Regions from separate parts of the Pseudomonas sp. 24 E 13 genome, predicted to be linked through region 2. Evidence: riboswitches for the same ligand, from Rfam matches in the RefSeq annotation. Region 2 holds a riboswitch; the other holds the start of a gene.
What was found. Region 2 has a riboswitch for manganese ahead of mntP (manganese efflux pump MntP). Riboswitches for the same ligand answer to the same signal wherever they lie in the genome.
Positions count from the first base shown of each region.

Region 1: it holds a riboswitch for manganese, as region 2 does, so the genes downstream of both, BFP90_RS15710 (TMEM165/GDT1 family protein) here and mntP (manganese efflux pump MntP) in region 2, are expected to answer to the same signal.

Region 1 is NZ_CVTO01000126.1:37,076-43,859, forward strand. It holds gene BFP90_RS15670 (YajG family lipoprotein) at 1-460, shown strand, start outside; gene BFP90_RS15675 (hypothetical protein) at 518-727, opposite strand; gene BFP90_RS15680 (hypothetical protein) at 912-1,160, shown strand; gene BFP90_RS15685 (1-acyl-sn-glycerol-3-phosphate acyltransferase) at 1,235-2,398, opposite strand; gene BFP90_RS15690 (CPXCG motif-containing cysteine-rich protein) at 2,531-2,713, shown strand; gene BFP90_RS15695 (putative signal transducing protein) at 2,725-2,985, shown strand; gene BFP90_RS15700 (SOS response-associated peptidase) at 3,023-3,643, shown strand; gene BFP90_RS15705 (M48 family metallopeptidase) at 3,766-4,584, shown strand; gene BFP90_RS15710 (TMEM165/GDT1 family protein) at 4,735-5,319, opposite strand; yybP-ykoY riboswitch at 5,409-5,528, opposite strand; gene BFP90_RS15715 (class I SAM-dependent methyltransferase) at 5,580-6,578, opposite strand; gene BFP90_RS15720 (2-hydroxyacid dehydrogenase) at 6,609-6,784, opposite strand, start outside.
Region 2 is NZ_CVTO01000064.1:6,012-17,005, forward strand. It holds gene murB (UDP-N-acetylmuramate dehydrogenase) at 1-3, shown strand, start outside; gene BFP90_RS03340 (Bax inhibitor-1/YccA family protein) at 74-745, opposite strand; tRNA gene BFP90_RS03345 (tRNA-Ser) at 898-988, shown strand; partial or broken gene BFP90_RS29010 (glycoside hydrolase family 19 protein) at 1,385-1,492, opposite strand; gene mntP (manganese efflux pump MntP) at 1,521-2,084, opposite strand; yybP-ykoY riboswitch at 2,090-2,261, opposite strand; gene BFP90_RS03355 (sensor histidine kinase) at 2,314-3,699, opposite strand; gene BFP90_RS03360 (response regulator) at 3,696-4,358, opposite strand; gene BFP90_RS03365 (PepSY domain-containing protein) at 4,517-4,783, shown strand; gene BFP90_RS03370 (cytochrome b/b6 domain-containing protein) at 4,783-5,328, shown strand; gene BFP90_RS03375 (sialidase family protein) at 5,379-6,665, shown strand; gene BFP90_RS03380 (hypothetical protein) at 6,665-7,249, shown strand; gene BFP90_RS03385 (LTA synthase family protein) at 7,249-9,276, shown strand; partial or broken gene BFP90_RS29020 (hypothetical protein) at 9,631-9,747, opposite strand; gene BFP90_RS03390 (GNAT family N-acetyltransferase) at 9,967-10,767, shown strand.

The DNA of each region.
Region 1 (6,784 bases), on a different contig from region 2:
CGGCCAGCCTGTATCGGTGCGTGTAGTGGACGGTCGCCCGTCACCGACCCTCGGTTCCCGTGGCGGCCTGTACCCGGAGACCGCGCTGATTTCGGTGACCGGCCAGGACGTGCTGCCCAAGCTGCAGGCCCAGGCTGAAGCCGCTGTGCGCTTGCTGGGCTTTACCCCGACCAATTCGCCCGGCGCGCCGCAACTGACCGTTACCCTGGCCGAACTGAAATACCAGTCGCCCAAGGAAGGCCTGTATGTGACCGAAGCGTCCATCGGCGCTACCTTCAAGTCCGACGTCAGCGCCGGTACCCGTCGCTACAGCGGCCGCTATGCCGCGTCCCTCAACCAGCGCTTCGGCATGTCGCCGAACCAGGAAACCAACACCAAGCTGGTCAGCGACGTGCTCAGCGATGCCTTGACCCGACTGTTCAAGGACCCAAGCATCGGCCAGTTGCTCAGTTCGCAATAAGCTGTTCACGCAAAACCGGGCTCATCGCTGAGCCCGGTTTTTTTATGCCTGTCGCTTTCAGGCGGCGGTATCGACGTAGAAATCCAGCATGCTCACGCCCGTGAGTAAGTCCAGCTCCGGCAAGTCGGCATGCGGGTGCCCGGCGAGGGCGCAATACACCAGCCAATGGCGGTCCTGGACATTGAAGGCAAGGCCGCCGATCAGGGCTTCCTGTTCATCGCTCGGGGCGATCAGATACAGCCGGTCCTGGTTTTGCGCGTGCAGCATGACAAGCTCCTCAAGCGTCGAAGGGCAACAGAGTGGCCTGTTAAGGTGACGTTCAGGTGACGCTGTAAATTACTGGATACATTAAACCGTCAACGGGGAGGGAGCATTAAAGGCGCAGGGAGCCACTATCGTTCAGGTTCGTATCTGGACCGATACCCGAATACTGTTTCGCCGAGGTTTTGCGATGGCGCTGCTGATCAATGCTGTTGCCCTGATGGTTGCCTGCTGCGGCGCCATACTGCTGTTCATCACTCGCCTGCGGGCGCAACGGGCGATGGCCGAACTCACCGCGCAAAGTGAAGAACGCGCCATTGACCAGCCGATGTTGTTTCTGGACACGCGCACCGAACGGGCGCATCGCCAGGCTTACCGTGTAGGGTTCTCTATGCTGGGGTGGGCGCTGGCCATTTCCTGGCTCAGTACCCACTTCTAGGAACACTTGGGATTCAAATGTGGTAGGGGCGGTGCGACGATTCGACTTGCCCCCTCCCACATTTTGATCGAAGTCTACAGAGGGATCCCGGCTTTGACCCGGTATTGATTACGCACCGGCGTCGCATATTGCGTCACCAGGTACGGACGATGCTCGGACGGGCATTCATTCAAGCGCCGTTCCCACTCGGCCTTCGCCTTGGCCAGCTCATCGGCCGGGAATACGTCTTCGGCCTTGGGCACGTCCAGTTGCGGGTCGGCATCGCTCCATTGGGCGTAAGCCAGGTAGTGCACCGGGAACAGCCGATAACCGCCCAGAATCTGCCGGTCCATTTCGACCGCCAGCAACTTGGTGTCCTCGAAGCGCTCGGTAATCGGTGGCGCGAAATTCACGTGCACCCGGCCTTTGTAGCCGGTGATGCCCAGCGCAATGCTCACGTCATCCTCGCCCGGCGCCTTGCTGTAGGTGCCGGTGGTGGCGCGGATATACAACTCGCGGGCCTTGGCGGCGTCGCACGGATCATATTCATAGCTGATCGACACCGGCGTCAGGTTCAACGACTGGATGACTTCGGCGAACGGCTCGTCCTTACGGCTGACGTGGAACATCTTGAGGATCGCCGATTCGGTGCGATCATCCCCATCCTTGGCCCGGCCTTCCGCCTGGGCGATCCAGATCGACTGGCAGTCGTTGCGGATCGAATGGTTGATGTAGGCCGACAGCAACTGGTAGGCCGCCATCTTTTCCTTTCGCCCGGTGATCGAGCGGTGCACGATGAAGCTCTTGTTCAAGCGCATCAGGTCGCTGACAAACGGTTTCTGCAGCAGGTTGTCGCCGATGGCGATGCGCGGCGTCGGCAGGCCGGCATGGTAGACGGCGTAGTTGACGAAGGCCGGGTCCATCACGATGTCACGGTGGTTGGCCAGGAACAGGTAGGCGGTGCCGGACTTCAATTGCTCGACGCCGGTGTAGGTCACGCCGTCGGTCGCGCGGTCGATGGTATGGTCGACGTAATACTCGACTTTATCCTGCAGCGTCGCCACGGTGGTGACGCCGGCGAACTCACGGCGCAGTTTGCGCGCGATCATCGGCTTGAGCAGCCAGCCCAGCGCGCCGGCAAAGCGCGGGAAGCGAAAGTGAGTCAGGATGTCCAGAAAGGCCTTGTCACTGAACAGCCGGTCCAGTACTGCGGGGACTTCGCTGTCGTTGTAAGGTCGGATGGTATCGAATTCGCCCATCATGCTCTCTTGTTAGAAACGGCTAGGGTAAGTAAAGGAAATACCAGGGGCGGCGTGAGTAAACGGGCTCAGCCGGCAATAGCCCTGTGAATAGACCGGCGATTATACGCACAAGTCACCTGGGAGACTGCGATGCTGGAAACTGCGCTGTACGATTGTCCTTATTGTGGGGAAACGGTCGAAACGACGGTGGATTTGTCCGGCGGTGATCAGGTTTATATCGAGGACTGCCAGGTGTGTTGCCGACCGATCACCTTCGACCTGCAGGTCCATGGTGAAGAGTGGATGCTCGAAACCCGCAGCGAGAATGACTGACAGGTATATCCATGCAGCGAATCTACGAACCGGAAAACCTCATGGAAGGCGAGCTGCTGCAACAGATGCTTGCCAGCGAAGGCATCGAGGCGCACCTGGTGGGTCGCCATTTGCTCGGTGGGACGGGTGAGCTGCCGATCTTCGGCTTGCTGGGACTGGAGGTCGATAATGATCAAGCCGCTTGCGCACGCGAGCTCATAACCGCCTATAACGACGCGCAGCCCTTACCCTTTGATGACGCCGACAGCTTGCCCGACGTATTGGTCTGTTAGGCTGTCGGTCGGTTTACCCCAAGAGTCGTGTTGCCCCATGTGTGGACGTTATGCCCTGTTTCGCTGGAACCCCGCCTTTGCTGCCTTGCCGGGTTTCCCGGCCGACCAGCAGGCCCAGTGGAATATCTCCCCCAATGATTCGGTGCTGATCCAGCGTGCCATCGATGGCCAGCTCAGCCTGGCGCGTGCGCGCTGGGGGCTCACACCGCCGTGGCTCACCGACCTCTCCCGCACACCCGCCCACGCCCGCGCCGAAACCGTGGCCGAACAGCCGATGTTTCGCGAAGCGTTCCGCCAGCGCCGCTGCCTGCTGCCCGCCAACGGGTTTTACGAATGGCGCGGCACCCAGCGCAAGCGCCCATACTGGCTGACACCGGGGGAAGGCTCCACGCTGTTTTTTGCGGCGATCTGGGAAGCGTACCCGGTGCAGGAGCAGGTGTGGTTGAGCACGGCGGTCATCACTCAAGCGGCGCAGGCCCAGCGCCGACCGTTGATCCTGGACGAGGCGGGGCAGGCTGCCTGGCTGGACCCCGAGACGCCGCTGCATGTGCTGCAAAGTCTGCTGGCCGCTGAGCCCGCCGCGTTGCGCGAGCGGGTGCTGGCCAATATGGTCAACGATCCCAAGCTCAACGGGCCGGAGTGCCTGACCCCGGCTTGAGCCTGAGCTTATCGGCCGGCACGTGGGATCGATCCGAAATACACCCGTTAAACGTCTGATGTATCTGGCGCGGATACAAATGTCCGCCTACGATACGCGCCATGTTTCCAGGGAGCGTGTTCATGAAGAAGTCATTGGCGGTAAGTGGGTTGGTTGCAGCGATGCTGCTGGCCGGGTGTCAGTCGGTCAACACTACCAGCGGCGGCGCGGTGGGGGTTGAGCGCAAGCAGTACATGTTCAGCATGCTGTCGAGCCAGGAAGTCGACCAGATGTACGCCCAGTCCTACCAGCAGACCCTGGGTGAGGCCAGTGGCAAAGGGACTCTGGACAAGACCAGCGCCAACGCCAAGCGTGTGCAGGCCATTGCCAATCGCCTGATTGCCCAGGCACCGACCTTCCGCCCGGATGCGGCGCAATGGAAGTGGGAAGTGAACCTGATCAAGAGCGACGAGATGAACGCCAACTGCGGGCCGGGTGGCAAGATCCTGGTGTACAGCGCATTGATCGATAATCTCAAGCTCACCGATGATGAACTCGCCGCCGTGATGGGCCATGAAATCGCCCACGCCTTGCGCGAACACGGCCGCGAAGCCATGTCCAAGGCTTACGGCATCGAGATGGCCAAACAGGGCGCCGGTGCAATATTCGGGCTCGGCCAGGACAGCCTGGCGCTGGCCGATACCGTGGCCAACTATGGCATGACCTTGCCCAACAGCCGCAGCAATGAAAACGAAGCCGACCTGATCGGCCTCGAACTGGCCGCCCGCGCCGGTTACAACCCGAACGCGGCCATCACGCTGTGGAACAAGATGGCCAAGGCCTCGGAAGGCGCGCCGCCGGAGTTCATGAGCACTCACCCGGCGTCTGATAGCCGCATTGCCTCGTTGCAGGCGGCGATTCCGAAGGTCATGCCGCTGTACCAACAGGCCAAAAAATCCTAAGGCCTGATCGAGATCAAAATGTGGGAGGGGGCTTGCCCCCGATGGCGGCCTCTCAGCCAAGTATTCATCAGCTGACCCACCGCTATCGGGGGCAAGTCGAATCGTCGCACCGCGCCTCCCACATTGGATTGGGTTTACAGCCCTGGTTCCTTAGATCCAGCCACTGCTCTGCATGGCCTTGTACACCGCGACAATCGCCAGCACAAAAAACGCCGTAGCCGCCAAGCGCCGAATCAAGGTCAACGGCAGCTTCTCCGCCGCAAAATTCCCCGCCAGCACCACCGGTACGTTGGCAATCAGCATGCCTAGGGTGGTCCCGATAATCACCAGCCACAACTCCGGATACTGGGCCGCCAGCATCACCGTGGCGATCTGGGTCTTATCACCGATTTCCGCGAGGAAGAATGCAATCAGCGTGGTCAGGAACGGCCCGAACTTGCGCGTGGTGCTGGCTTCGTCATCGTCGAGTTTGTCCGGCACCAGGGTCCACAGCGCCGTGGCGCAGAAGCTTGCCGCGAGAATCCAGTGCAGCACCGCGTCGGAGAAGAAACTTCCGAACCAGGCTCCCACTGCACCGGCAGCCGCATGGTTGGCCAGGGTCGCGGCGACGATGCCGGCAATGATGGGCCAGGGCTTGCGAAAGCGGGCAGCGAGAATGAGTGCGAGCAGTTGCGTCTTGTCGCCGATTTCGGCCAGGGCAACGATTGCGGTAGGTACGAGCAATGAATCCAGCATCAGGTAGGTTTCCAGGGGCGGGTCGACACGGCTATGACACGTACAGCCTTCCCGCCCCGGGTAAGGTGTGCGTGTCATAGGTCTTGTCAGACCCCGGTCCGTCTGTGCGGACTCCTGGGTCGCATACGCCATGGTCTGCTGACCAAGTATGTTGACGTATGCCGGACGAGCATGGCGCTCGTGGGAGACTACTCCCCTAGGACGCTGCGGATTCTGCCTAGGCAAAACCCTTTCGGCAAGCGTTCTTTTTCAAACGCCCGTCAGGGACGCTTGGCCCGGTAGATGCGAAAACCGTTGCCCTCGGCCTTGATCGCGCAGATGCCCAGATGCTCTTCGATCAGCGGCTGGTATTTCAGGAAGCTATTGGCGACCAGGCGCAGTTCGCCGCCTTTTGCCAGATGTTTGCCTGCTTTTCGCAGCAGGTTTTCCGTAGCGAAGTAATCCGTGTGCACCCCGACATGGAACGGCGGGTTGCTTAAAATCGCGTTCAAACCCATCGGTGCGGCGTCGATGCCGTCACCGGTCAGTACTTCGGCTTCCAGGTCATTGGCAGCCAGGGTCAGGCGGCTGCTGGCGGCGGCGAAGGCGTCCACATCTAGCAGGGTCACGGTGTTGTGCGGGTAGCGACGTTTCACCGCTGCTCCCAATACGCCGGCGCCGCAGCCAAAGTCGAGCAAATGCCCGCTGGGCAGCTTGTCCAGGTGTTCCAGCAACAGTTCGGTGCCCCGGTCCAGGCGACCATGGCTGAACACGCCCGGCAGGCTCACCACCTTGAGCGGCCCGTCGACCAGCGGTACCTCGAAGGTCTGCGCCAGGCTATCCAGGTCGGGCGCCTGCGGCGCGTTGCCCACCGTGACCTGCCAGAGCTGGCAGTGCCGCGCGTTATCCAGCTTGCGCGGTTTGCCGAAGGGGATCATCTGCTTGGCCGCGCTTTCGATGCCGGCCTTTTTTTCGCCCACCAGAAACAGCTCGGCGCCGGGCAGGCGCGCGGCCACGGCGTTGAGCAGGTAGTCGGTGAGGTCCTTGGACTTGGGCAGGAAAATCACCGCGGCCTCAAATGCGCGTTCGGGCACCTTCACGCCGAATTGGCTGCGCTCGGGAAAACGCGCCTCCAACGCCGCCTGATCGCCGGCGTGCCAGCTCCAGCCGTGGGCGTTGGGCAGGCGTCCGAGCAAATCGTCGGCAGGCAAACCGACCAGCAGCAGGTTGCCTTGAAAAAGTTCGGCCTGGCGAAGCAGTACTTCACTGCGCGGATCCATGGTCTGCTCCTTGAAAAGGGGCGCAGTTTATCAAGCGACGACGCGCAGCGGGGCACCGTTGAAAAAGCCCAGGGCGTTTTCGCTTAATTGCGCGACGATCCGCTGCCGCGCTTCACGGCTGCCCCAGGCATTATGGGGCGTGACGATTAGCCGAGGGATATCGCCGGCCAGCAGCGGGTTGCCGTTTACCGGAGGCTCGACACTCA
Region 2 (10,994 bases):
TGAGCGTCCACCGCCCCACCAATGAAAATGCCCCGTATCTCACGATACGGGGCATTTTTTATAGCGCTGACAATCAGTCGTCACGGCTCATGATGCCGAAGATCTGCAACAGGCTGATAAACAGGTTGTAGATCGACACATACAGGCTGATGGTCGCCATGATGTAGTTACGCTCACCACCATGGATGATGGCGCTGGTCTGGAACAGGATGCACACCGAGGAAAACAGCACGAAACCTGCGCTGATCGCCAGTTGCAAACCGCTGATCTGGAAGAACATGCCGGCTACCACCGCCGCCAGCAACACGAAGAAGCCTGCAGTGATGAAACCACCCAGGAAGCTCATGTCCTTGCGGCTGATCAGCACGTACGCCGACAGGCCACCAAACACCAAGGCAGTCATGGCAAATGCCGAACTGACCACTTCCGCACCGCCGGCCATGCCGAGGTAACGGTTAAGGATCGGGCCAAGGATAAAGCCCATGAAACCGGTCAAGGCAAACGCCGACACCAGGCCCCAGGCCGAGTCGCGCAGCTTGTTGGTCAGGAAGAACAGACCATAGAAGCCGATCAACACGACAAAGATATTCGGATAACCGACGCGCATCTGCTGGGCCACGTAAGCCATCACGCCGCTGAATGCGAGGGTAAGGGCGAGCAGGCCGTACGTATTGCGCAACACGCGGCTGACTTCAAGCTGCTCAGCCTGCGCGTTGCCATTCACTGCGTAATTCTGTTCGCGCATGGCGACACTCCTTCAGTTTTGAAACGTTCAGTCGCAAAGATCATAACAGACGCTCTGTAACAAGCTATGCAGAGAGTTTGACAGTGTGTTTCATTCGGGTATTATGGCGCCCGCTGAGACGGGATGAGCGACTATAATCCCGTGATGCACAAGGGAAATTGGCAGAGTGGTTGAATGCACCGGTCTTGAAAACCGGCGAACGTTAATAGCGTTCCCAGGGTTCGAATCCCTGGTTTCCCGCCAAGTTTTACACGAAAGCCCCGCTATTGCGGGGCTTTTGCGTTTCCGGGGGTTTGGATAGGCACAGTCGGTTTCTGAGAGGGGTTCCGAAACTTTCGGGTAGGCGTTCCGAAACTTTGCCTATTTTGAGGGTTTAGCGGTGGCGCCAGTCGCCTGTAAACCTGTATGGCCCAACAGTAGACTTGCGTCGCTGATATCGGCGATTTCCGATGCGGCCTTGGGCCAAATGTCACGAAACTGAAACCCTCCTATTTTTGCTGCGAGCGTAGGGTTCCCTGATCCAGTGCGTTCTGCGGTGACTGCAACCTTGCCTTGTCGCAGCGCGAGCGCAAAGCGCAGGCTTTAAGGACGGAGTGTGCACCCTACTGCCACCACCCGGGGCGGCGAGTTGGACTGACACGCGGCCACGCGCACCGGGCTATCTATCTTGTGGCGGGCCATGGCGCGGTTCAGCGCAGGCCAAAAAATACCCGCAACTGGGCGGGCATTGGGGAGGATTTGCAGCAGTTACTGCTCAGTGACACGCGTGGGTTGATCAGACGGCCAAGTGCTCATACAGGATAGTTGCACCAACGATCATCAATACAACGCCGCCTACGATCTCTGCTCGTTTACCGAACACTGTTCCTAGGACTCGTCCGAGCATCACGCCGATGGTGACCATAGTCATGGTTGCTAAGCCGATGGCCGCTGCTGCCACCCAGATATTCACATCGACAAACGCCAGGCCGACTCCGACCGCGAGGGCATCAATGCTAGTAGCGAACGCGGTGACGGCAAGGACCAGAAAGGAGTGCTGGCCGCTTTTCTCCTCGGTCTCGTCTTCGTGTTTGAGACCATTGTGAATCATGTGCAGGCCCAGTAGCACCAGCAAGGTGAAGGCGATCCAGTGATCCCAGTTTGCCACCCAGCGTGTTGCGGCTTGGCCGATCAGCCAGCCGATAATCGGAGTGATGGCTTCGATGACGCCGAAGATCAGGCCGGTACGCAGTGCTTCGGTCAAGCGTGGTTTGTGCAGACTGGAACCTTTGCCGATAGCAGCGGCAAATGCATCCGTGGACATGGCCAGGGCCAAGAAAATGAGGGAAACAGGATTCACGGGTGATCTTCCAGTCGGGCTATGAGTCAACGACACAACCACACGCCCGACTTTAGGCATGGATGTGTCGCTGGTCTCACCAACCAAAAGGTGTTCGTACCACGGCAGGTTGCCGAGAATGTTGATACGAACGCTTGCGAAAGACTCGCAAGCAGGCTACTCCCCAACGAGGTCCGGGATCTTATGCGGGCAAACATGAAAAAAACGTCAAAACCCGCCAGCAAGCCGCTCAACTTGAATGAAGCGGCGCGCCTTGGTTGATCCGCAGTTCAGCGCATAGCCCGCCCTGGGGCAGGTTGTACAACTGCAAGCTGCTGTCGATCTTGCTGACGATCATCTGCACGATCGCCAGTCCCAACCCGGCGCCGTTGCCGTGCCCCTGGGTGTAGAAGCGCTCGAACAGGCGCGCATATTCACCCTCATCGATACCGGGGCCGGCATCCTCGACGCTGATATACACCGCCCCGCAGCCCTGCGGTTGTACTTGGACCCTGACCTCGCTGCCAGGCGGGGCGAAGTTCAGGGCGTTGGTCACCAGGTTCTGAAGGGCGATGGCCAGGGCAATGGGGTCGGTCTTGACCAGGCAGTGGTGGTCGCTGTCGAGGGTCAGCTCGATATCCTTTGCCAGCGCCAGGGGTGCCAGTTCGGCCAGTTCCTCCCGCACCAGCTCGGTCAGTTCCACTTCGCATCGCTCGGGGTTGGCCAGGCGCGGCTCGATACGCGCCATGGTCAGCAACTGACTGGCGATGCGCGTGGCGCGGTCGACGGCGCTGACCAGAAACTCCAGGGCTTCCTCCCGTTGCTGTGGGGTGCCGGCCATCTGGGCGTTTTGCGCATGGATCCGCAGGATCGCCAGAGGCGTGCGCAGCTCGTGGGCGGCATCGGCGATAAAACGTCGTTCTCGCGCCAGCAGCTTGTCGATCTGTTGCAACAGGCGATTGAGCGCGGTCTGCATGGGTTCGAGGTCGTGGGGTAGGGGGCGCAGGTTGAGCGGTTTGAGGGTTTCGGTAGTGCGTCCACGGATGGTACGGGCCATTGCGCGCAACGGCTGCAACCCCCAGCCGATGGTCAGCCAGATCAAGGTGGCCAGCAGCGGCACGCCAATCACACTGGGCCACAGCGTATGGCCGACGATGCGCTGGATCAGGTCCTGGCGAATGTCATCACGCTCGCCCACCCAGATCAGCAGTCCTTGCTGTGGGTCCTTGAGCAGGAAGGCGCACCAGTCGTGGCCGTTGTCCATCAGGTCGTGGGCGCCGAGGGTCGCCGGTGGTGCCTTCAGTTCCGGGGCTTCGGCCGAGCGCACCAGCAATTGGCCGTCAGTGCGCCACACCTGGAATGTCAGGCGGGTTTCGTAAGGGTGCGCTGCTCCAGTGTCGCCCACGCGGCTCATGGCTGCGTCGAAGGCCTGGTAGAGCCGGTTCCAATCGTTGTCCCCCGGCGCACGTTGTGCCAGCACACCTTGCAGCAGGCGCGCACTTTGCGCGAGCTGGGCGTCATACACTTCTTCGATCTCGTGGTGGCTGTCGCGCAGCACCAGCCAACTGATCAGCACATCGCCCAGCAGAACGAGGATCAGCACCGGCACCAGAATGCGTGTACGTATCGAGGTCATGGCTTGAGCTCCATCACATACCCGACGCCGCGCACCGTGCGGATCAGCTCGGTCGAAAGTTTTTTGCGCAGGTTATGGATCAACACTTCCAGGGTGTTGCTCTCGACCTTTTCCTGCCAACCATACAACGCCCGGGACAGGCGTTCGCGGGTCACCACGTTGCCGGGGCGCGACAACAGTTGATGGAGCAACTGGTACTCCATCGGCGTCACCACCACCGGGTTGCCGTGCCAGGTGATCTGCTGGCCGACCGGATCCAGGCACACGCCCGCATGCTCCAGCAGTGGCTGCGCGCGGCCTTGGCTGCGCCGCAGCAAGGCGCGGATGCGGGCCTTGAGTTCGTCGACATCGAAGGGTTTGATCAGGTAGTCGTCAGCGCCGGCATCCAGCCCGGCAATCCGTTCGGCGGTGCCGTCGCGGGCGGTCAGGATCAATACCGGCAGGTCCTGTTGCCGATCGCGCAATTGACGCAACAGGGCCAGGCCGTCGAGGCGCGGCAGGCCAAGGTCGAGCAGCAGCAGATCGAAGCTTTCGCTGCGTAACGCATGCAGCGCACTGGCGCCGTCGTGCAACCAGTCCAGGGTGTAGCCCTCGCTGCTCAGGGCGACGCGGATGCCTTGGCCGAGGGCCCGATCATCTTCGACCAACAATAGGCGCATGGTGTATTCCCGATGTGATATCGGCGGCATCATGCCGCTGCCGAGACGGGCGTGGCAGGCCGGGCGACGAGAAACATGTAACCACTCATTACCAGCTAAGACTTCATTAAGCTTGGTTTTGCACAGTGAGACCTTCCTCAACGAGCGAGAGTGTCACCATGCGCAAAATTCTGTTGTTGTCGCTGATTGTTGCCAGCCCCCTGGCCCTTGCCGGACCGCAATGCACCACGGAGCAGCGCGCGCAATGGCAAGACCCGCAGGCGTTCCAGGACCAGTTGAAAGCCCAGGGCTACGAGATCAGCAAGTTCAAGATCACCGATGGCAACTGCTATGAGATCTACGGGTTCGACAAGGACAAGCGCAAGGTTGAGATCTACCACGACCCGGTCAGCGGCAAAGCGGTCAAGACCGAGATCAAGGGCTGATGCCAGGCAACTCCATAGCACTGTGGGACCCGCTGGTGAGGCTGTTTCACGTGTCCATCGCCGGGGTCTTTGTCGCCAACTACTTCTTCACTGAGGGCGGCGACGATTGGCATGTCTGGCTCGGCTATTACGCCATGGGCTGGTTGCTGGTACGGCTGCTGTGGGGATTTGTCGGGCCACGCAGTGCGCGCTGGGCGGACTTCTGGCCGACCCCGGCAAGGCTCGCCGCCCATGTGCGTTCCCTGCACACCAGGCGCCCGGAGCATCGCCTCGGTCACTCGCCGTTGGGTGCATTGGTGATGATTTTGATGCTCCTGGCGATGTTGACGGCGGGCTTGAGCGGTTGGGTCATGGACGAGGTCGATGCCTTATGGGGCGCCGATTGGCCGCTGCAAGTGCATGAAACTGCGGTCAATGGCCTGCTGGTGCTGGTGTGCTTGCATATCGCAGCGGCCGTGTTTGAAAGCTTCCAGGTACGCGACAACCTGCCGTTATCGATGCTGACCGGTCGCCGGCGTCGGTTGCCGGATGATTCTGCGCACTGACACCGCTGTCTTATCTCTACTCCCCACCCTGCATTTGCCATGAGCTCACTATGCGCGTGCTGTCTTTTCGCTTGAAATTCATTCTCGCCAGCCTGGCGCTATGCCTGGTCTTCTGGGCGGCCTGGCGCAGTCATCCGGCCCATGTCCTGGCGCCTTTCGCCCGGCCGGCCGCGCCCTTGGCCGCTAGCGCCGAGCCGGTCTACAACAGCCGGTTCGTGTCCTCGCAACTGGATGACTTTGTGCATTCGTCGTCGGTTACCGCACTGCCGGGCGGCGACTTGATGGCCGTGTGGTTTGCCGGCTCGCGTGAAGGCGCCGCCGACGTGCAGATCCGTACTGCGCGGTTCGACGCCAAGACCACGGAGTGGGGCGCCGAGCATGTGTTGGCGACCCGCGAGTCGACCCGAGATGGCACCGGGCGCTACATCCGCAAGCTAGGCAACCCGGTGATTGCCCTCGCGCCCGATCAGCGCCTGTGGATGTTCTATGTATCGGTGTCGGTGGGGGGCTGGGCGACCAGCGCGATCAATGTGATGGTGTCCGAAGACCTGGGGCGCAGTTGGTCGGCGCCACGGCAACTGATCACCTCACCGTTTTTCAACGTCAGCACCCTGGTGCGTGCGGCGCCGGTTTTTCATGCCGACGGCTCGATTGGCTTGCCGGTCTATCACGAACTCATGGGTAAGTTTTCCGAATACCTGTACCTGAGCGCCGATGGTGCGGTGATTGATAAATTCCGCATCAGCCGGGGCAAGCATTCGCTGCAGCCGACCATCGTGCCCCTGGACGAACGTCGCGCGGTGGCGATGCTGCGTTATGCCGGCGATACCCATCATCGCGTGCTTGCCAGCCGCACCGATGATGCCGGGCAGACCTGGAGTGAGCCTTACCCTCTTGAACCGGCCAATCCCAACTCATCCCTGGCCGCGGTCGGCACTGCCGATAACGGCTTGCTGGTGGCGCTCAATGACCTGCGTGACGGGCGCTTCAAACTCAGCCTGTATGGCACCGACGCGAACCTCAATGACTGGCGCAATGTAATCGAGTTGGATCAATCACCGGATCCGCTTGGCCAACCCTTCGCCCCCGAGGCCTACAAGGCGATCATCGGCGCCGGCTTCCGGGCCTCCAGCGGCGCACGGCGCTTGCCGTTGGAGCAGCGTTTCCTCAGTAACCTGGATTACCGGGTGTGCAAGCCTAGGGGCTGTGATTTCGAGTACGAGTACCCATATTTCAGCCGTGGACAGGACGGCGTGTATCACCTGGTCTACTCATGGAATAACACCTTTATCAAACATGTCAGCTTCAACGAAGCCTGGCTGGCGGAGCGCCTGTGATGTTGTTGCTATGGCAGGCTCATTTGACCTTCATCCTCCTCGGTTTTGTCCTGCTCGGGTCGCTGCGTTACCTGCAGTCCTGGCGCCCGTGGCTGTTGCCAGGGTTGGCGTTGTTCAGTTTTATCCCCCTCAATGACCTGCCGCTGGCGGCCTACGTGCGCAGTTTTACCGATGATTTGGCAATCAGCACCTTGGTACTGCTGGGCTGGGTAAGTCTGGTGCGCCTGGGGCTGCTCGAGCCACAAGCACCTCGGGCGCGCGCTCAGGTGCTGCTGCTGTTCGGACTGCTAGCGGCGCTGTTGTACCCGGCCACCATGGGCCTGACTTACTTTGATCCCTATCGCTGGGGCTTCAATCCAAGGCCGATGATTGTGCTGGTTGCGCTGCTCGCCTTGGGGCTGTTGTGGCTGCGCAATAAGTTGGCCGTGTGGATGCTCGCGCTCGGCACACTGGCCTTTGCGTTACGCCTGAAAGCGTCGGAAAACTACTGGGACTACCTGATCGATCCACTGCTGGGGGGCTATTGCCTGGTGGCGGGCAGCGTGCTCTGCGTGAAGAGCGTCAAACTACATAGAGGTCAATAATGGGTTGGTTGCAATCGCGGCGCCTGCGCTATGGCGTAGGGGCGATAGGTCTGGCGTTTTTGCTGTTTGCAGGGCTGCGGCTGGTGTTTGTGCTGGGGTTTTCCGGCATCGATCCGGCGCAGTTCGCTGATAACCGGCAGTTGCTCGACACCCTGGGCATCGGCTTGCGTTTCGACCTGCGCCTGGCGGTGTTGCTGGTGTTGCCGTTGGCGGTGCTAGCGTGGATGCCGCGCTGGAACCTGGTGCGCGTTGCGGGCTTGCGCGTTGTGGCACGGGGCTATTGGCTGCTGACGCTGGGCTTCGTCGGCTGGGTGTACATCATCGACTTCGGCCATTACGCCTATCTTGGGGTGCGGCTTAACGCCAGCGTGTTGCGCTACCTGGAAGACGCACAAATTTCGCAGCAGATGGTTTGGCAGACCTATCCGGTGCTGTGGATCGCCCTTGCCTGGTTGTTGGTGCTGGGTGTGTGGTTCTGCGCTTTTGTGAGGTTGGAACGCCTGACACTGGGGCGTCCACCCCGGGCCATTCGACGCGCTTCACTGGCGTTCGGCAGCGGTCTGGGGTTGATCGCTGTGCTGTTGGCGCTGCTTGGGCGAGTGGAAAGTCTCAACCTGCAAAACCCGGTACCACTGCGCTGGAGCGATGCGTTTTTCTCTGGCAACGGCAAGATCGCGGCACTGGGCCTGAACCCGGTGCTGTTTTTCTACGACACACTCAAGGCCGGCCAGGCGCAGTTCGATGAGCCACAGGTGCGTGAGCATTACCCAGTGGTTGCCCACTACCTGGGGGTGGACCGCCCCGATCCGCAGAGCCTGACGTTCGAGCGTGGGCAAACAGTGCAGCCGTATCGCCTGGACGCAACGCCGAACGTGATGTTTGTGATGCTCGAATCCCTGGGCACCAGTGCGGTCGGCGCATATGGCAACCCTCTAGACCCGACGCCCAACCTCGACCGGCTGGCGACCCAGAGCTGGTTCTTTAAACACTTCTACGTGCCGGTCACTGGCACCGCAAAGACCGTGTGGGCGAGTATCACCGGCGTCCCGGATGTCACGCGCCAGGAAACGGCGACCCGCCATCCCCTGATCACAAGCCAGCACACGCTTATCAATGCCTTCACCGATTACCAGAAGCTGTACATGATTGGCGGCAATGCCGGATGGGCCAATATCAATGCCTTGATCCAGCAGAGCATCGACGGCGTGCGCTTGTATGAAGAGCGCCACTGGCAGTCACCTCGAGTCGATGTATGGGGCATTTCCGATCTGGATCTGTTCAAGGAAAGCGACCGGATCCTGCGGGAACTGCCGCGGGACCAGCCCTTTTTTGCCTATGTCCAGACGGCGGGCAATCATCGCCCGTTCACCATTCCTCGGGACAATGACGGTTTCAAGCGCAGCAACCTGTCCCTGGAGCAAGTGCAAGCCGCCGGCTCACGCAGTGTCGAACAGTACAACGCGGTGCGCCTACTGGACTTCAATATCGGCAAGTTGATGGAAATGGCCAAGGCGGGTGGTTACTACGACAACACGATTTTCGTGTTCTTTGGTGACCACAACACCCGTATCAGCCAGATACCCCATATGCCGCCGGCTTTCGAGCAACTGGGCCTGGAAAGCAACCACGTGCCAATGCTGATTCACGCCCCGGGCTTGCTCAAGCCCAGGGTGATCGAGGAGGCGGTGGGGCTGGCGGACCTGTTGCCGACGGTCGCGGGGATGGTGGGCGTTGCGTTCAACAATGGGGCGATGGGGCGCGATATACAGCAACCGGCCCCGGAGGGCGAGCGTGTGGTACCGCTGGTCTTGCGCGAGGGCACTTTCCCGCTGATCGGCGGGGTCACCCAGGATTATCTGTTACAGATGCAGCATGACGGCAGTGCGCCGACCTTGCACGACCTGCGCTCCCTGACCCCCCTGGACAACGTGGCCGGGCAAAACCCCGATGAGTTCCAGCGTCTGGTCGAATTGACCAGAGGCCTGCATGAAAGCGCGCGGTTGATGTTGTACCGCAATGTGCGATGAGGCGTGGCCCCAACCCGAGCTTCAAAGCAGCCATCATGTCGTCAGTTCTTGAATGTGGTGGACGCCAAAGGGGCATCTTTCTACGTCCTTGGCCCCAGTTCTTGGGCCAGGGCTTGGGGTGAAGCTGAGTGACATATCCATTCCAACAGTCTGCAGAGGAACAGGCCGCCAAGGCGCGGCTGAATGCGCAGGGCTTTAAGGACGGACTGGACGGGGACTTTCTCGTAGACTCGGTGGAACAAGTGTTCACCCAGGGCGTTTTGGAGTTGATCTACCAGCCTGGATTTGCGTTCAGCAAAGCAGAAATTCTGCTAATGGATATCTGCCAGCCAGGACATTACACACCAGATCTCAGTAACCGTAGATGTAGATCTTCAGGAGGTCGGCAGGATGGTAGGCGGGCCGACCTGTTTCAGCCGGGGCGACACCCTCGGAACCCAGCTGGTCAAGGTCGAGTTCATCGACGAAAACTGAATCGCCCCCAGTTTTCCAGACACATTCCTGGTCTGTAATTAACCGGAAATGCAGTCAAGAACGACCGCTACTGGCCGATTGCAGCCCATCGCGACAGGCAGTTATCGATCCCAAAGGGACACCGGAGCAGGTTATCTACCAGCTGTGTGTTTGGAGGTGTGTATTGTTGAATTTGCCGTTACCCTTCTGGGACATCACGCAATAAGGACTATGCACATGAATGCCGGAATGGCTCATGCGATTGAGGCCGCAGAAAGCGAGTATTTGTGTGCCCGCGTCGAGAGTTTGTCTCGGATAAGTGGAAACCCTTTTGGTGCTCGTGTGTTTTTCAACGAAGCTTTTCCATGCTTTCAGGTGAAGGCATCACCTAGCCCGATGCTCAATCGCATCTACGGCGATAGTACCGACAGACCCAAGTCACTATTGAGCTTGCTCAAGGAATCAGCAGAGTATTCGACAGTAACGCCTCTTATCGGAAAGGCCTCGACTTTGGAACAGTACGCTTTGGTGGGTGAGAAGCGGCTGGAGCGTCTGAGGGGGTGGACGCATCTGCAACTCGCGTGCACCATCGAAAATGTGGTCTTGAATCACCACTCATTCGAAATCGAAGAAGCCACCTCACAAACGCTTCCTGAGTTCGCAGCCGTGCATGCGAGTGGATTTCATACCAAGCCAGAGCATCTTCAGTTGAGCCAGGCTTCGTTAGCAGGACTGATGACAAATGAACGTCTGAAAATCTACGTTCTTAAGGCTGATGGAAAGGTCGTGGCAGGAGCGTTGATGTACCTGGCCTGCAATGGAGTTGCCTACCTTGGGACGGCTGCCACCCGAAAAAATGCACGAGGCCAGGGCTACCATGGAGCCCTGATATCTCATCGGATAGAGCAAGCAAAAAAACACGGCAGTATTGTGATCGCCGCAACCGCGCTTCCCAGCTCGCAAAGTCGCCGAAATTTGCAGCGTACAGGGCTAGCGACATCCCACGCTCAAGCGCTATATCGCCTGGTAGATAGCTGAAGTCTGCTCTTGGCCGATTTCTGCCGGTCAAGGCTAACCAGTGTGCTGGTCAAGTCAATGCAAACAACCGGTCAAGTCCATGCAATTACGCATATGCGCAAGTGCTTAGGGACGTCAGCTGAAAAAAGGTCAAACGCGATGCAGCTAATAGAGGGTTGGATCAATGCAATGACGTATGGGCACCCCCTAGATTTTTCGCGGGAAAATGGAGGTGAAGTATGGACATC